3 regions of the Nonomuraea sp. NPDC004186 genome follow, and region 2 is predicted to be linked to each of the others. Evidence: riboswitches for the same ligand, from Rfam matches in the RefSeq annotation. Region 2 holds a riboswitch; each other region holds the start of a gene.

Region 1 (4,608 bases), on a different contig from region 2:
GGAGATCTCCTCCATGACCGCCTGGATGCGCTCGCGCTCGTTGAACGAGTAGAACAGCGGCGTGATCGCGCCGAGCTCCAGCGGATAGGAGCCGAGGAACATCAGGTGGTTGAGCACCCGGTTGAGCTCGGCCAGCAGCGTGCGCGCCCACACGGCCCGGACCGGGGGCTCCATGCCGAGCAGGCGTTCGGCGGCCAGCACCACACCCAGCTCGTTCGCGAACCCCGACAGCCAGTCGTGCCTGTTGGCCAGCATGATGATCTGACGGTAGTCGCGGACCTCGAACAGCTTCTCCGCGCCCCGGTGCATGTAGCCGATGATCGGCTCGGCGGCGGTGATGCGTTCGCCGTCGAGCGTCAGCCTGAGCCGGAGCACCCCGTGGGTCGACGGGTGCTGCGGGCCGATGTTGAGGATCATGTCCTCGGTGGCCAGCTCTTTTGCACCCGCGCCGATCCCGACCACACGTTCCGTCATATGGCAATGCTGCCACCGCGCCGGTTGCTGGGCCAGGGCGGGGCCGGGTCAAGGAATGGTACGGAAACGCATCCCTAACTCGGACACGGGGAGGAATACAAGGAACCGGGGGGAGATAACACCATGAAGAGAGTTGTGTTTGATGTCGCGGCGTTGATCGCACGGGTGGTGACCGGCGTGATCTTCTTGGTCCACGGCGCGCAGAAGTGGGAGGGCGGCCTTGCGGCCACCGGGCAGGCGTTCAAGGGGATGGGGATCCCGATGCCGGAGCTCGCCGCCATGTTCGCGACCCTCATCGAGATGGCAGGCGGCATTTTCCTGATCCTGGGCCTGCTGGTGCGCCTGGTGGGGCTGCTGTTGCTGATCAACATGCTGGGCGCCATCACGTACGTGCACGCGGGGCACGGGGTGCTGTCCAGCGCCGGCGGCTGGGAGCTGCCCGGCGCGCTCGGGGCACTGGCCCTGTTGTTCCTGGCGCTGGGGGGCGGCCGGATCGGGATCGACGGGATCTTCGCCGCGATGTTCCGCCGGCGCTCGGAACGCCGGGCCGCCGAGGAGGAAAGCGCCGCGCGGCCACAGCGTCCGGAGCCGTCGAACGTCACGACCAGGCCCGCCGGCCTCACGACGCCCGCCGAGGCGCCTCGGGTGCCCAGGCAGCCGACCGAGCACCGGGCCGGCGGGGTCAACGACGACGACATGAGGGACATCGACGCCCTGGTCTCCGACGAGCCGCCGCCGCACCGCAAGCCGCCGAACCGCTCCGACGCCGTCTAACGGCACACCCAGCGGCTCACTCAGCGGCTCACCCAGCGGCCGACTCAGCGATTCACGAGGTCCCGCACGGCCTCGACCAGCCGGTCCACGTGCTCCTGCGTGGAGCCGATGCCGATGGAGGCCCGCACCGCGGAAGCGGTGCCGTCCTCACATCCGCCGTCGGCCTCACCCAACAGGTGCCGGACGAACGGGTGCGCGCAGAACTTGCCGTCGCGCACCCCGATGCCGTACTCGCCGGACAGCACCTCGGCCACCTCGCGGGCCGAGTAGCCGGCCACGGTGAACGACACGATGCCGACGCGCGGGTGGTCGTCCCCCCACAGCGACAGCTCCCGTACGCCCTCGATCGAGGCCAGCCCGGACCGCAGGCGCGCGATCAGCCGCTCCTCCTCCCGCACCAGCGCGGTCCAGCCGGTGGCCGTGAGCGCGTCGCAGGCGGCGGCCAGGGCGATGGCGCCCAGCACGTTCGGGGTGCCCGCCTCGTGGCGCGGCTCCGGGTCGTCGTGCCACTCGGTGTCGTCGCCCACGGAGCGCACCGCGCCGCCGCCCTTGAGGTACGGCTCGCCGTCCGCGAGCCAGTCCCGCCGCCCGACCAGCACCCCGGCGCCGAACGGCGCGTACAGCTTGTGCCCGGAGAAGGCCACGTAGTCCAGGTCGAGCGCGGTCAGGTTGAGCCGCCGGTGCGGTACGAGCTGGGCGGCGTCCACCAGGATGCGGGCGCCGTGCCGGTGCGCGACGTGGGCCAGGGCGGCGATGGGCCACAGCTCGCCGGTGACGTTGGAGGCGGCGGTGACCACGAGCAGCTTGGGGCCGTCGATGCCGGCCAGGGCCGCGTCGGCGGCGCGGACGGCCTCGCCGGGGAAGGCGGGCGGCGCCAGCCGTACGGACTTCTCCCAGGGGAGGAGAGAGGCGTGGTGCTCGGTGTCGAAGACCACGGTGGTGGTGCCGGCGGGCAGGCAGCGGGCCAGGAGGTTCGTGGCGTCGGTGGTGTTGCGGGTGAAGATCACGGCGTCGTCCGGGCGGGCCCCGACGAACGCCCGGACCGTGTGGCGGGCCTGCTCGTAGCGGGCGGTGGTGAGCTGCGAGGCGTAGCCCGCGCCCCGGTGGACGCTGGAGTAGGCCGGGAGCGCCGCGGTGACGGCGGCGCTGACCGGCTCGAGACAGGGGGCGCTGGCGGCGTAGTCGAGGTTGGCGTAGCCGACGAGCCGGCCGCCCTTGACCGGCACCTCGAGGTCGGCCCCGAGCACGGCGGGGATCGGCCTGCCCGTGGCGACCGGAACGGCCTCGGCCTCGGCGGCGCGAGCGGGGACGGAGCTGAAGATCGTCAACGTGGACACGGCACATCTCCCTCAGGGTCATCGGACCCCTGGAAGCAGCCACGGAGCCCGCGCTTGCCCGCCACACTTCGTGACGGACCAGGTCTTCACCCGGGGCACCCCGCCGCGGACGCGAGGGTTGCCGGCCAGCTAGCCGGGGCTTGTCGCTGGCACTCATGACCTACGGCGGAGACTATAACCCAATCCCCTCCATCGATCGCAAGTCGGTGAACTTATCCGGCGGCTGACTCGTTGCTACCGGAAATCCCGCTCATGTGTCATGGAGGTGCGTAAATGTTGGACTGGGTAACCGACCCGCAGATCTGGATCGGTTTCTTCACCCTGGTCGCCCTGGAGATCGTGCTGGGGATCGACAACATCATCTTCATCTCCATCCTGGCCGGGAAACTACCTCCCGAACAACGGGACAGAGCCCGGGTGCTGGGTCTGGGCGCGGCGCTGATCACCCGGTTGCTCCTGCTGCTCGCCCTGTCGTGGGTGGTGCAGCTCACCGAGCCGCTGTTCGCCGTCTTCGGTCACGAAATATCGGGACGCGACCTGATCCTGCTGCTCGGCGGACTGTTCCTGCTGGGCAAGAGCGTCACCGAGATCGGCCACAGCATGGACGGCCCCGTGGGCAAGGACGGCAAGAAGGCCGCGGCCGCCTCCTTCGCCTCGGTGATCATCCAGATCATGGTGCTGGACATCGTGTTCTCGCTCGACTCCGTCATCACCGCCGTCGGCATGGTCGACACGCTCGGCGTGATGATCGCGGCGGTCGTGGTGGCGGTGCTGGTGATGCTGTTCGCGTCGGGGCCGATCAGCAGGTTCGTGGACCGGCACCCGAGCATCAAGATGCTGGCGCTGTCGTTCCTCGTGCTGATCGGCGTGGTGCTCATCGCCGAGGGCTTCGGCCAGCACATCCCCAAGGGCTACATCTACTTCGCGATGGCGTTCTCGCTCGTCGTCGAGCTGCTGAACATCCGGATGCGGAGCAAGCGGACGGCGCCACAGGAGGACCTCACTCCTTAAGATGAAATAGTGCGATTTGACCCTTGGGATCCGGATTTCGTGGCGCACCCGTACCGGGTGTACGACGAGCTGAGGCGCGAGGCGCCGGTCAGCTACTTCGAGCCGACGAACCAGTGGCTGATCTCACGTCATGCCGACGTGAACGCCCTGCTCAGGGACCGCCGCCTGGGGCGGTCCCACCTCCACGTGGCCACCAACGAGGAGTTCGGGAGGCCGGCGGAGCCGGAGTTCCAGGAGCCGTTCTGGCGGGTGATCAGGGCGGGCATGCTCGACGTGGAGCCGCCGGTGCACACCAGGCTGCGCCGGCTGGTCTCCAAGGCGTTCACTCCGCGCATGGTCGAGTCGCTGCGTCCCCGGGTGCGCGCCATCGCCGCGGGCCTGGTGGACGCGTTCGTGGAGAAGGGCGGCGGCGACCTGCTCGCCGAGGTAGCCGAGCCGCTCCCGGTGACGGTGATCGCGGAGATGCTCGGCATCCCCCACGCCGACCGCCACCTGCTGCGCCCCTGGTCGGCGGAGATCTGCGGCATGTACGAGCTCAACCCGAGCCTTGAGGCCCAGCACACGGCGGTACGGGCGGCGTCGGAGTTCGCCGACTACCTCAAGACCCTGGCCGCGGAGCGCCGCCGGGCTCCCGGCGACGACCTGATCAGCGCCCTGGCGCAGATCGACGAGCTGACCGAGGACGAGCTGGTCGGCACGTGCGTGCTGCTGCTCAACGCCGGACACGAGGCCACCGTGAACGTGACGGGCAACGGCTGGTGGTCCCTGTTCCGCAACCCCTCCGAACTGGCCCGGCTGCGCGAGGACCGCTCGCTGCTGCCCACGGCCGTCGAGGAGGTGATGCGCTGGGACACGCCGCTGCAGATGTTCGAACGCTGGGTGCTGGAGGACATCGAGGTGCACGGGGTGGAGATCCCGCGCGGGTCGGAGGTGGCGCTGCTGTTCGGCTCCGCCAACCGCGACCCGGCGGTCTTCGAGGACCCGGACCGGCTCGACGTGGGGCGGGCCGACA
Region 2 (4,608 bases):
GCCGTGGCCGTGCACACCAGGCGCAGCTCCGACCCGGAGGGCGCGCTGGCCAGGCTGCGCGAGCCGCTGGCCGAGCTGGCCGGCAAGCGCGGCCTGGTGGTCGAGCCGGGCCGCTTCGTGCTGGAGCTGCGGCCGCCGGGCATGGACAAGGGGCAGGCGCTCAGCCTGTTCCTGGCCGAGCGGGCCGCCAGGTCCGTCATGTTCGTGGGCGACGATCTCGGCGACCTGGCCGCGTTCGAGGCCGTACGCCTCTCGGGGCTGCCCGGCGTGACCGTGTGCAGCGGCTCCGCGGAGGTCACCGAGCTGGCCGAGCGGGCCGACATCGTGGTGGACGGGCCCGACGGCGTCGTCGCGCTGCTGGAGGAGCTTGTGGCGGCTTTCAGCCGTTCGTGATTGAGCTGCAAGTCGCGCTCCCTAGGGTCGGGCGCATGCACAAGCGACACCTCGCCGCCGTGGCCGTGGCCGCGGCCACCCTCCTCGCGACCTCCCTGCCCGCCCACGCCGCGCCCGCCCAGGCGGTCAAGCTGCGCAAGGGCCTGACCCTGTACATCCCGATCAAGTGGGTGGTCCACCGCTTCGGCGACGATGTCCAGATCGTGACCGGCAAGTGCGGCAAGCCCGTGGGCTGGGGGACGCCCGAATGCGACGCCTTCTACGTCCTCGGCCCCTCGTCCATCAAGCGCGGCGCCGAGGGGTTCGGCCCGTACACCGGCAAGCGGCCCTTCTACACGGCGAGCGACGTGCAGCCGTGCCCGTTCAACCGGAAGTGGGGCGAGGCCATCGGCCCGAAGGTCACCAGGGGCCTGCGCCAGGTCGGCGCGGGACACAAGGCCGCCTACAACGCGTGGAAGTCGGAGTGCGTCAAGTATTCGGGCTCGACCACGAAGGTGCTGCTCCGCTTCACGCAGCGCGAGTGGTACCTGCCGCAGAGCAAGATCCTCATCGTGGACCAGTGGAACACGCCGGGGCTGGCCGACACGCTCAAGCACGCCGACTGGACCTGACCGGGCTCAGATCTCGGCCAGCGCGTCGAGCTGGGCCGCGAGCCACTTCTGCGGGGGCAGGGCGGTGGCCGCGGCGTGCAGCTTGTCGCGCCGCATGCGGCGCTCGTCCTCCGGCATGACGAGCGCGGCGTGCAGCGCGGCGGCCGTGCCGCTGATGTCGTACGGATTCACCACGAGCGCGTGCGGGCCCAGCTCGGCCGCCGCCCCCGCCTCGCGCGAGAGGACGAGCGCGCACCTCGTGGACAGGATCGGGCCCTCCTTGGCGACCAGGTTCATCCCGTCGCGGATGGGGTTGACCAGCAGCACGTCGGCCATCCGGTACGCGGCCAGCGAACGCGGGTAGTCGTCGTTGACGTTGAGGATCAGGGGGTCCCAGTCCTCGGTGCCGTACTCGTCCTCGATCTCCTGCGCGCAGCGAAGCACCGACGCGGTGTATTCGCGGTATTCGGGCAGGTCGTGCCGGCTCGGGTAGGCGAACGCCAGGTGCACCACCTTGCCGTGCCACTCCGGGTGCGCGGCGAGGAACTCGCGGTAGGCCACCAGGCCGCGCACGATGTTCTTCGACAGCTCGGTGCGGTCGATGCGGACGATCAGCCGGCGGTCGCCCACCTGCTCCCTGAGCGCGGTCATGTGCGACTCGACGTCGGGCTCGACGGCGCGCTCCCACAGCGCGGCGCCGTCCACGCCGAGGCTGTGCACGCCGATGCGGGTGGTCCGGCCCTCGTGGGTGACGCTGCGGCCCACGCGGTCGACCTCCGCGCCCAGCAGCGCCTCGCAGCAGTCCATGAACGCCTGCGCCCACCTGTCGGCCAGGAACCCGGCGTGATCGGCCCCCAGGATGCCCTCCAGGACCTCTCCGACCACCTCGTCGGGCAGCAGCGAGAAGTATTCGGGGGGCGCCCACGGGGTGTGGCTGAAGTGGGCGATGCGCAGGTCCGGCCGCTCGGCGCGGAGCATCGCCGGGGTCAGCGTCAGGTGGTAGTCCTGCACCATGACGCGGGCGCCGTGGCCGGCCTCCTCGGCCAGCGCCAGCGCGAACGCGCCGTTGTAGTCGCGGTAGGACTCCCACTCGCGCTCGAACCTCGTGCCGAAGTTGGGTGAGTTGGGGATGTCGTAGAGCAGGTGGTTGACGAACCACAGGGTGGAGTTGGCCACGGCGTTGTAGGCGCGGTGGAAGGTGGCGGGCGGGATGTCGAGCATGCGCACCGGACCCGTGTCGTAGCCGGCGTGGTCGATCCGGCCGCCGGGCACCAGGCGCACGGCGCTGCGGTCGCCGTCGGACAGCGCCGCGCACACCCACAGCATGCCGTCCTTCCTGGCCACCTCGGACAGTGCCGAAACCAGGCCGCCGCCACCGCGTTTCATGGTCAGCTCGCCGTCGTCCGAGACGGTAAAGGAAACGGGTCCTCTGTTGGAGGCCACCAGGACGCTGTTCATCTACGCTCCCTTCGCCCATAGGATCCCAGCTATGGCGCTAGATGAGCTAACCGAGGAACTCGCCCGCTCGGCCGCAGGAGGAGATCATCGCGCACTTGGCGAGCTCCTGGCGCGGATCGAGCCCGATGTGATGCGACACTGCGCCCGGATCCTCCCCTATCACCAGGATGCCGAGGAAGCCTCGCAGGACACGTTGCTGGCCGTGGCGCGCAACATCGGCCGGTTCGAGGGCCGGGCGCGGTTCAGCACCTGGCTGCACATCGTGACGGCCAACTGCGCGCGCACCACGTACAGGTCGCTCAAACGCCGCGCGGCCGAGCAGACCTCGGACGAGCTGCCCACGCAGAAGCCCGACGTGGCGCGGGTGAGCGTGATCGCGGGCTCGCGCCTCGACCTGCTCGACGCCATGGAGGCGCTGGAGGCCGACAAGCCCGACCTGGCGCAGGCGCTGGTGCTGCGCGACATCGTCCAGCTCGACTACAACGAGGTGGCCGAGCAGCTCGGCATCCCCCTGGGCACCGCCAAGTCGCGCATTCACCAGGCGCGCAAATACGTGCAGGGAGTGCTGGGTGATGATTATCGCTGAGACGCCACGTCTCGCATCTTGAGACGGGTGGCCATTTGGGCCCCATGGACGGGTAGAGTCCTTTTCAACAACTGAATATTGCTCATCCAGAGGGGTGGAGGGACCGGCCCTGCGAAGCCCCGGCAACCCTCCCGGTTTGAGACTCGCGACAGGGCGAGGCCGACCGGGACAAGGTGCCAATTCCGGTCTGCGGTCAAGGTGGCCGCAGGCGAAGATGAGGGAAGGCCTCGCTTCATGTCGCTCGACTTTGGTCCTGCTGTCGGTCTGTCCTGCCGTGAGTGCGGCACGCGCTACCCGCTCGGTCCGAGCTTCGCGTGTCTGGAGTGTTTCGGGCCGCTCGAAGCGGCCTATTCCTTCGGTACCGTGACCCGCTCCGACATCGAGTCGGGCCCCGCCAACATCTGGCGTTACCGGTCGCTGCTCCCGGTTCCGGTTGACGTCGCCAGTAAGCCGAATATGAACCCCGGCTGGACCAAACTGGTCAAGGCCGGAAACCTCGGACGCGCACTCGGTCTCAAGAACCTGTACGTGAAGGACGACTCGGGCAACCCCACCCATTCCTTCAAGGACCGGGTCGTCGCCATCGCCGTCGAGGCGGCGCGTAACTTCGGCTTCCACACCCTTTCCTGCTCCTCCACGGGCAACCTCGCGGGCGCGGTCACCGCGGCGGCGGCGCGCGCCGGGCTCGAGGCGTGCGTGTTCATCCCGGCCAACCTCGAAGCGGCCAAGATCGCCATGGCTCGCGTGTTCGGCGGCAAGCTGATCGGGATCGACGGCACCTATGACGAGGTCAACCGGTTCTGCTCCGAGCTGATCGGCGACCCGCTGGGTGACAAGTGGGGGTTCGTCAACGTCAACCTGCGGCCCTACTACGCCGAGGGCTCCAAGACGCTCGCGTACGAGATCGCCGAGCAGCTCGGGTGGCGGTTGCCCGAGCAGATCGTCATCCCCATCGCCTCCGGCTCGCAGCTCACCAAGATCGACAAGGGCTTCCGCGAGCTGGTGCAGCTGGGGCTGGTCGAGGACACGCCGTACAAGATCTTCGGGGCGCAGGCGGCCGGGTGCTCGCCGGTCTCCACCGCGTACAAGGCGGGGCACGACGTCGTGCAGCCGGTCAAGCCCGACACCATCGCCAAGTCGCTGGCCATCGGCAACCCGGCCGACGGGCCGTACGTGCTCGACATCGCCCGGCGCACCGGCGGGGCCGTCGAGGACGTCACGGACGCCGAGATCGTGGCCGCGATCAAGCTCCTGGCCTCGACGGAGGGCGTCTTCGCCGAGACCGCGGGAGGGGTGACCGTGGGCGTGCTGAAGAAGCTCGCCGAGAGCGGGCGGCTCGACCCCGAGGCCGAGACCGTGGTCCTCAACACCGGCGACGGGCTCAAGACGCTCGACGCGATCAGCGACGACGCCCAGCCCACGGCCGTGATCCGGCCCTCCCTCGACGCGTTCCGCGCGACTGTCTGACAACCAGGAAAGGCGAGTTAAACCATGAGCGTTTCGGTGCGGATTCCCACCATTCTGCGCACCTACACCGGGGGCAACGCCGAAGTCAGTGGCGAGGGCGCGACTCTTCGTGAC
Region 3 (4,608 bases), on a different contig from region 2:
GACCGGGTCGAGCAGGGCCTCGCGCAGCAGCCCGGCCCAGAACTCCAGGGTGTCGGGCACGTTCCTGGGGAAGTCGAGGAAGTACGCGTTGTGCCGGACGTGGTCACCCACGAGCGTGCGGACGGCGGCCAGAATGCGGACGCCGAGGTCGACCACGGTCTCGCCGCGCAGCCCGGACAGTCGCTCGAGCAGCGCGGCCGAGCAGGTGAAGCCGACGCTGAGCAGCGCCGCGTCGAGCTGGCGGGCGGCGGTCTCTCCCCAGCCGGACCCGGATCCGGCGGGCGCGGCGCCGATGGGGACGCGCAGCCGCCGGGCGATGACGAGGCTTTCCAGAGTGTCCACGAACGGCACCATATAGCCGGGACACGCCCGATCGCGGACGGTTTTCCGCACCCGCGCCGAGGATGCGGCCGGTCAGCGGCAAGGGCCCACAGCGAGCTCGGCGGCCGGTCGACGGCGAGGGCCCGCCGCACGCTCAGCGGCCGGTCGACGGCGAGGGCCCGCCGCACGCTCAGCGGCCGGTCAGAGGTGAGGGGCCGCTTCGCGCGTACCGCCCGGGCGCAGCACGCCCGCCAGCGCCAGCGCGACCAGGACCCCGGCACCGCCCGCCACCGCGATCGCGGGCCCGGGGGCGATCACCTCTCCGAGCGCCCCGACCAGCGCCGCCCCGGCCGCCTGCCCCGTCATCAGCCCGGACGACTGCAGCCCGAACGCCTGCCCCCGCACCTCCTCGGGCACCGACTCGACGAACCGCCGCTGCAACCCCAGCTGGTACGACAGCCCCGCGGTCGCCACCGCGGCCAGCACGGCGGCCCACGCCATCCCCGGCCCGAGCGCGAACCCCACCCACGGCACGCCGAGCAGCACCGCCAGCGGAAACGACAGCCGCTCCCGCAGCCCCGGCGCGGCGAACCTGCCCACCGCGAACTCCCCCACCGCCATCCCGACGGCCGCCGCCGCGAGCACCACCCCGGCCTGCCCCTGCCCACCCAGGTAGGGCACGACCATGGCCTCGGCCCCGGCCAGGAACACGCACGGCAGCCACCCCGCCAGCAGCAGCCCGCGCACCCGCCCGTCGGCCAGCAGCCGCCGGTTGACCCGCAGCGTCTGGCGCACCGTGCCCGCTCCCACCGTGCCCGCTCCCACCGTGCCCGCTCCCACCGTGCCTCGGGCGGGCCGGTACGGCAGTCCGGCCCGCAGCACCACGGCGGCCACCGCGGCCAGGCCCGCGGTCGTGGCCAGCGCCCCCGAGGGCCCGGCGATGGCCAGGAACGCGCCCCCGGCCGCCAGCCCGGCGATCTGCGCGCTCGCGGAGGCCACGTTCAGGACCGACCGACCGAGCACGAACGCGTCGCCGGGCAGCACGTCGGGCAGCATCGCCGCCCGCGCGGCGAAGAAGACCGGCGTGAACAGCCCAGTGACCAGCACCAGCGCCAGCATCGCCCAGACCGGCAGCTCCGCGAAGGCCAGCAGCAGACACGTCACCGCCCTGACCACCTCGCCGGTCACCATCAGCGCCCGCGGCGGCAACCGGTCGGCCAGCGAGAGCAGCAACAGCCCGCCCACGATGAACGGCAGCCAGCCGGCCATGTACGCGGCGGCCGACAGGCCGGCCGAGCCGGTCCGCGCATAGACCAGCACGGACAGGGCCAGCATCTTGATCGAGTCCCCGCCGACCAGCAGCGCGAAGCTGCCGAACAGGACCCGGAACTCCTTGACGGCGAACACCTCGCCGAACGTCGCCCCATTCACGTCCACGATGGTGCGGACCGGACCGGCGAGCCGGCGACTCTTTCGGATATAACCGAAAGGTGCCCGTAAGAATCGAGGTCACCCCGCAGGACCTGGTGGCCACCAGGTTCGCGATCTCGCCGCTGATCGAGACCATGCACGCGCAGTGGGTGCTGGCGGGCCGGCTGGAGGCGGGCGTGCACGGCCGGTGGGCCGCTCGGTGGCGGGGCACGTACCGCGAGCTCGAACGCGCGCACCCCGTGCTGCGGGCCGCGGACGCGATCAGCGGCAACCGGCGCGGCACGAACGTCGCCTTCATCGCCCCGCCGCCGACGGCGGTGGACGTGCCGTTCGAGGCGGAGCTGGCCGCCATGCGCAGGACGCCTATGGAGCAGGCGCACGCGGAGATCGCCCGGGCGCTCGCCGGGCGGCCGGCGGCGGGCGGGGTGAGGGAGCTGCTGGCGGGAGCGCGGGTGGTGGAGCGGTTCGCCGACGCGTACGAGGCGCTCTGGACGGAGATCGTCTCCCACGACTGGCCGCGCTTCCGCGCGATCCTGCAGCGCGACGTCGCCCATCGGGCGGGACGGCTGGCGGCCTACGGCTGGGCGGCGGCGCTGGAGGACCTCAGCCCGCAGGTCCACTGGCGACCCCGGGGGCAGATCGAGGTCGAGCTGACCAGCCTCCACGGGCTGCGCCGGCTCGGCGGCAAGGGGCTGCTCTTCCTGCCGTCGGCGTTCACGACCGGCGTCGGCGCCTATCTGGAGGACGCCTGGCCGTACGCGATGATCTACCCCGCGAGGGGCACCGCGGCCGTGCCCGCCGCGGCCGACGCCGACCTGTCGGCCCTGATCGGCCGCAGCCGCGCCCGCATCCTCGCCGAGCTGGCCGAGCCCGCCACCACCACCCAGCTCGCGGCCCTGCTCGGGCAGAGCCTGGGCACCACCGGCGGCCATCTGGCGGCGCTGCGCAGGACGGGCCTGATCGCGGGCACCCGCGTCGGCCGCGGCGTCCTGTACGCGCGCACGCCCCTCGGCGACGCCCTGGTCAACGGCTGAGCACCCCCTCGCACAAAAGAGACAAAAGCCACTAACCATCACCCTGTGCCATATCCAGGTAAATCCTACTGATACAGTCGCTTATGTCACGAGTCCAGTGCGAAGCCCCGGCTTGCTGGACGGCAACCCTCCCACCGCGGCGGGGTGCCCCGGGTGATGACACGGTCGTCGAGCCGAATGGTGCTCCTGGCGGCAAGCGCGGATGTCGAGTCGTGCTGCCCTGTGCCCTTGGCCGGCTGCTCGAAAAGGAAAGGGAAAGATGAAGGGCGGATTCACGCGCCTCGCGGGACTGGGCATGGTGGTCGCGCTGGCGGTCACGGCCTGCGGCGGCGTCGACACGGGTGGTTCCACCGGCGGCTCCACGGGCACCGGCGGCGCGGCGAAGCAGGAGCTCACGGTGACCGCGTTCGCGGGCGCGTGGGGAGAGCTGTTCAAGAAGTCGTTCGTGGAGCCGTTCGAACGCGACACCGGCGCCAAGGTGAACCTCGTCTACGGCGCGAACGCCGAATGGCTCACCAAGCTGCGCGCGGCCGGCGGCAAGAACCCGCCGTTCGACGTCATCGCGTTCACCCCGGACGCGTCGCTGCCCGCGGCCTCCGCCGGGCTGCTCCAGCCGCTGGCCACCGACGGGCTGGCGCACTTCAAGGAGCTGGACCCGGTGCTCGCCGGCAAGTCCGCGTACGACGGCAAGCAGTACGGAGTGCCGCTGACCACCGGCTCCACCGGTCTCCTCTACCGCACCGACAAGATCAAGACGCCGCCCGCGGACTGGGCGGACATCTTCGACAAGCAGTACTGCGGCCACGTCGCCCTCCCGCCGCTCACCTACAACCCCGGCCTGGAGTTCTTCTCGGCCCTGGTCACCTCCCAGGGCGGCACGCTGTCCGATCCGGCCGCCGTGGACAAGGCGTTCGACAAGCTCGCGACGCTGAAGGGCTGCGTGTCCTCCTTCCCCGCCAACGCGGGCAACGCCGCCACCGTCATCGAGAACGGCGACGCCTGGATCATGCCCTTCTGGGACGGCCGCGCCTTCGCCATGGCCCAGGCCGGCTCCCCGATCGGCTTCACCTACCCCAAGTCCGGCCCCGTCGGCGCGCTGACCTCGTATTTCATCGCCGCGGGAACGCAGAAGAGCGACCTGGCGAACAAGTTCCTCGACCACCTGACGGCCGCGCAGAACCAGAAGCCGTTCGCCGAGGGCACCTGGTACGCCGCGGGCAACGACTCGATCTCCTACAGCGAGCCGTTCGAGCAGAAGGTGAAGCACGGTCCCGACGTCTTCAAGAAGTTCATCTGGGTGGACTACGCGGTCGCCACCCCGAAGCTGAACGAATGGCAGCAGCGGTGGAACCAGATCTTCGGCTGACCCCGGAAGAAGGCGGCGGGCACGTCGAGATCGAGGGGCTCGCCGCCGGGTACGACGGCGCGCGCGTGCTCGACCTGGACCGGCTGTCGATCCGCAAGGGCGAGTTCCTGTCGATCCTCGGGCCCAGCGGCTGCGGCAAGACGACGCTGCTCAACTGCGTCGCCGGGTTCGTCCAGCCCACGGCCGGGCGGATCGTGATCGACGGCTCCGACGTGACCCGGCGGCCCCCGTACCGGCGGGGTCTGGGCATGGTGTTCCAGAACTACGCGCTCTTCCCGCACATGACCGTGGCCGCCAACGTGGCGTACGGGCTGCGCGTGCGCAGGCTCGACCGGCGGGAGCGGGACGAGCGGGTGCGGGAGGCGCTGAGCCTGGTCGGCCTGGAGGGGTACGCCGGGCGGCGGCCCCGCCAGCTGTCCGGCGGGCAGCAGCAGCGGGTCGCCCTCGCCCGAGCCC

What was found. A riboswitch is a leader RNA that binds a small molecule or an ion and turns the genes downstream of it on or off. The one in region 2 is predicted to bind S-adenosylmethionine.
Region 1: linked by a shared signal. The riboswitch ahead of ACWEPL_RS17485 (aminotransferase class V-fold PLP-dependent enzyme) and the one ahead of thrC (threonine synthase) in region 2 are both predicted to bind S-adenosylmethionine.
Region 3: linked by a shared signal. The riboswitch ahead of ACWEPL_RS47635 (ABC transporter substrate-binding protein) and the one ahead of thrC (threonine synthase) in region 2 are both predicted to bind S-adenosylmethionine.

What each region holds. Positions count from the first base shown of each region.
Region 1 covers NZ_JBSGFQ010000018.1:103,101-107,708, forward strand. Annotated here, with positions in the region: gene ACWEPL_RS17475 (NADH-quinone oxidoreductase subunit D) at 1-474, opposite strand, end outside; gene ACWEPL_RS17480 (DoxX family protein) at 598-1,248, shown strand; gene ACWEPL_RS17485 (aminotransferase class V-fold PLP-dependent enzyme) at 1,293-2,585, opposite strand; SAM riboswitch class IV at 2,631-2,746, opposite strand; gene ACWEPL_RS17490 (TerC family protein) at 2,859-3,596, shown strand; gene ACWEPL_RS17495 (cytochrome P450) at 3,606-4,608, shown strand, end outside.
Region 2 covers NZ_JBSGFQ010000128.1:27,286-31,893, forward strand. Annotated here, with positions in the region: gene otsB (trehalose-phosphatase) at 1-393, shown strand, start outside; gene ACWEPL_RS54920 (hypothetical protein) at 429-1,004, shown strand; gene ACWEPL_RS54925 (alpha,alpha-trehalose-phosphate synthase (UDP-forming)) at 1,011-2,441, opposite strand; gene ACWEPL_RS54930 (RNA polymerase sigma factor) at 2,473-3,027, shown strand; SAM riboswitch class I at 3,107-3,248, shown strand; gene thrC (threonine synthase) at 3,262-4,494, shown strand; gene ACWEPL_RS54940 (MoaD/ThiS family protein) at 4,519-4,608, shown strand, end outside.
Region 3 covers NZ_JBSGFQ010000091.1:5,807-10,414, forward strand. Annotated here, with positions in the region: gene ACWEPL_RS47620 (hypothetical protein) at 1-342, opposite strand, end outside; gene ACWEPL_RS47625 (MFS transporter) at 523-1,752, opposite strand; gene ACWEPL_RS47630 (helix-turn-helix domain-containing protein) at 1,812-2,786, shown strand; SAM riboswitch class IV at 2,871-2,991, shown strand; gene ACWEPL_RS47635 (ABC transporter substrate-binding protein) at 3,046-4,152, shown strand; gene ACWEPL_RS47640 (ABC transporter ATP-binding protein) at 4,131-4,608, shown strand, end outside.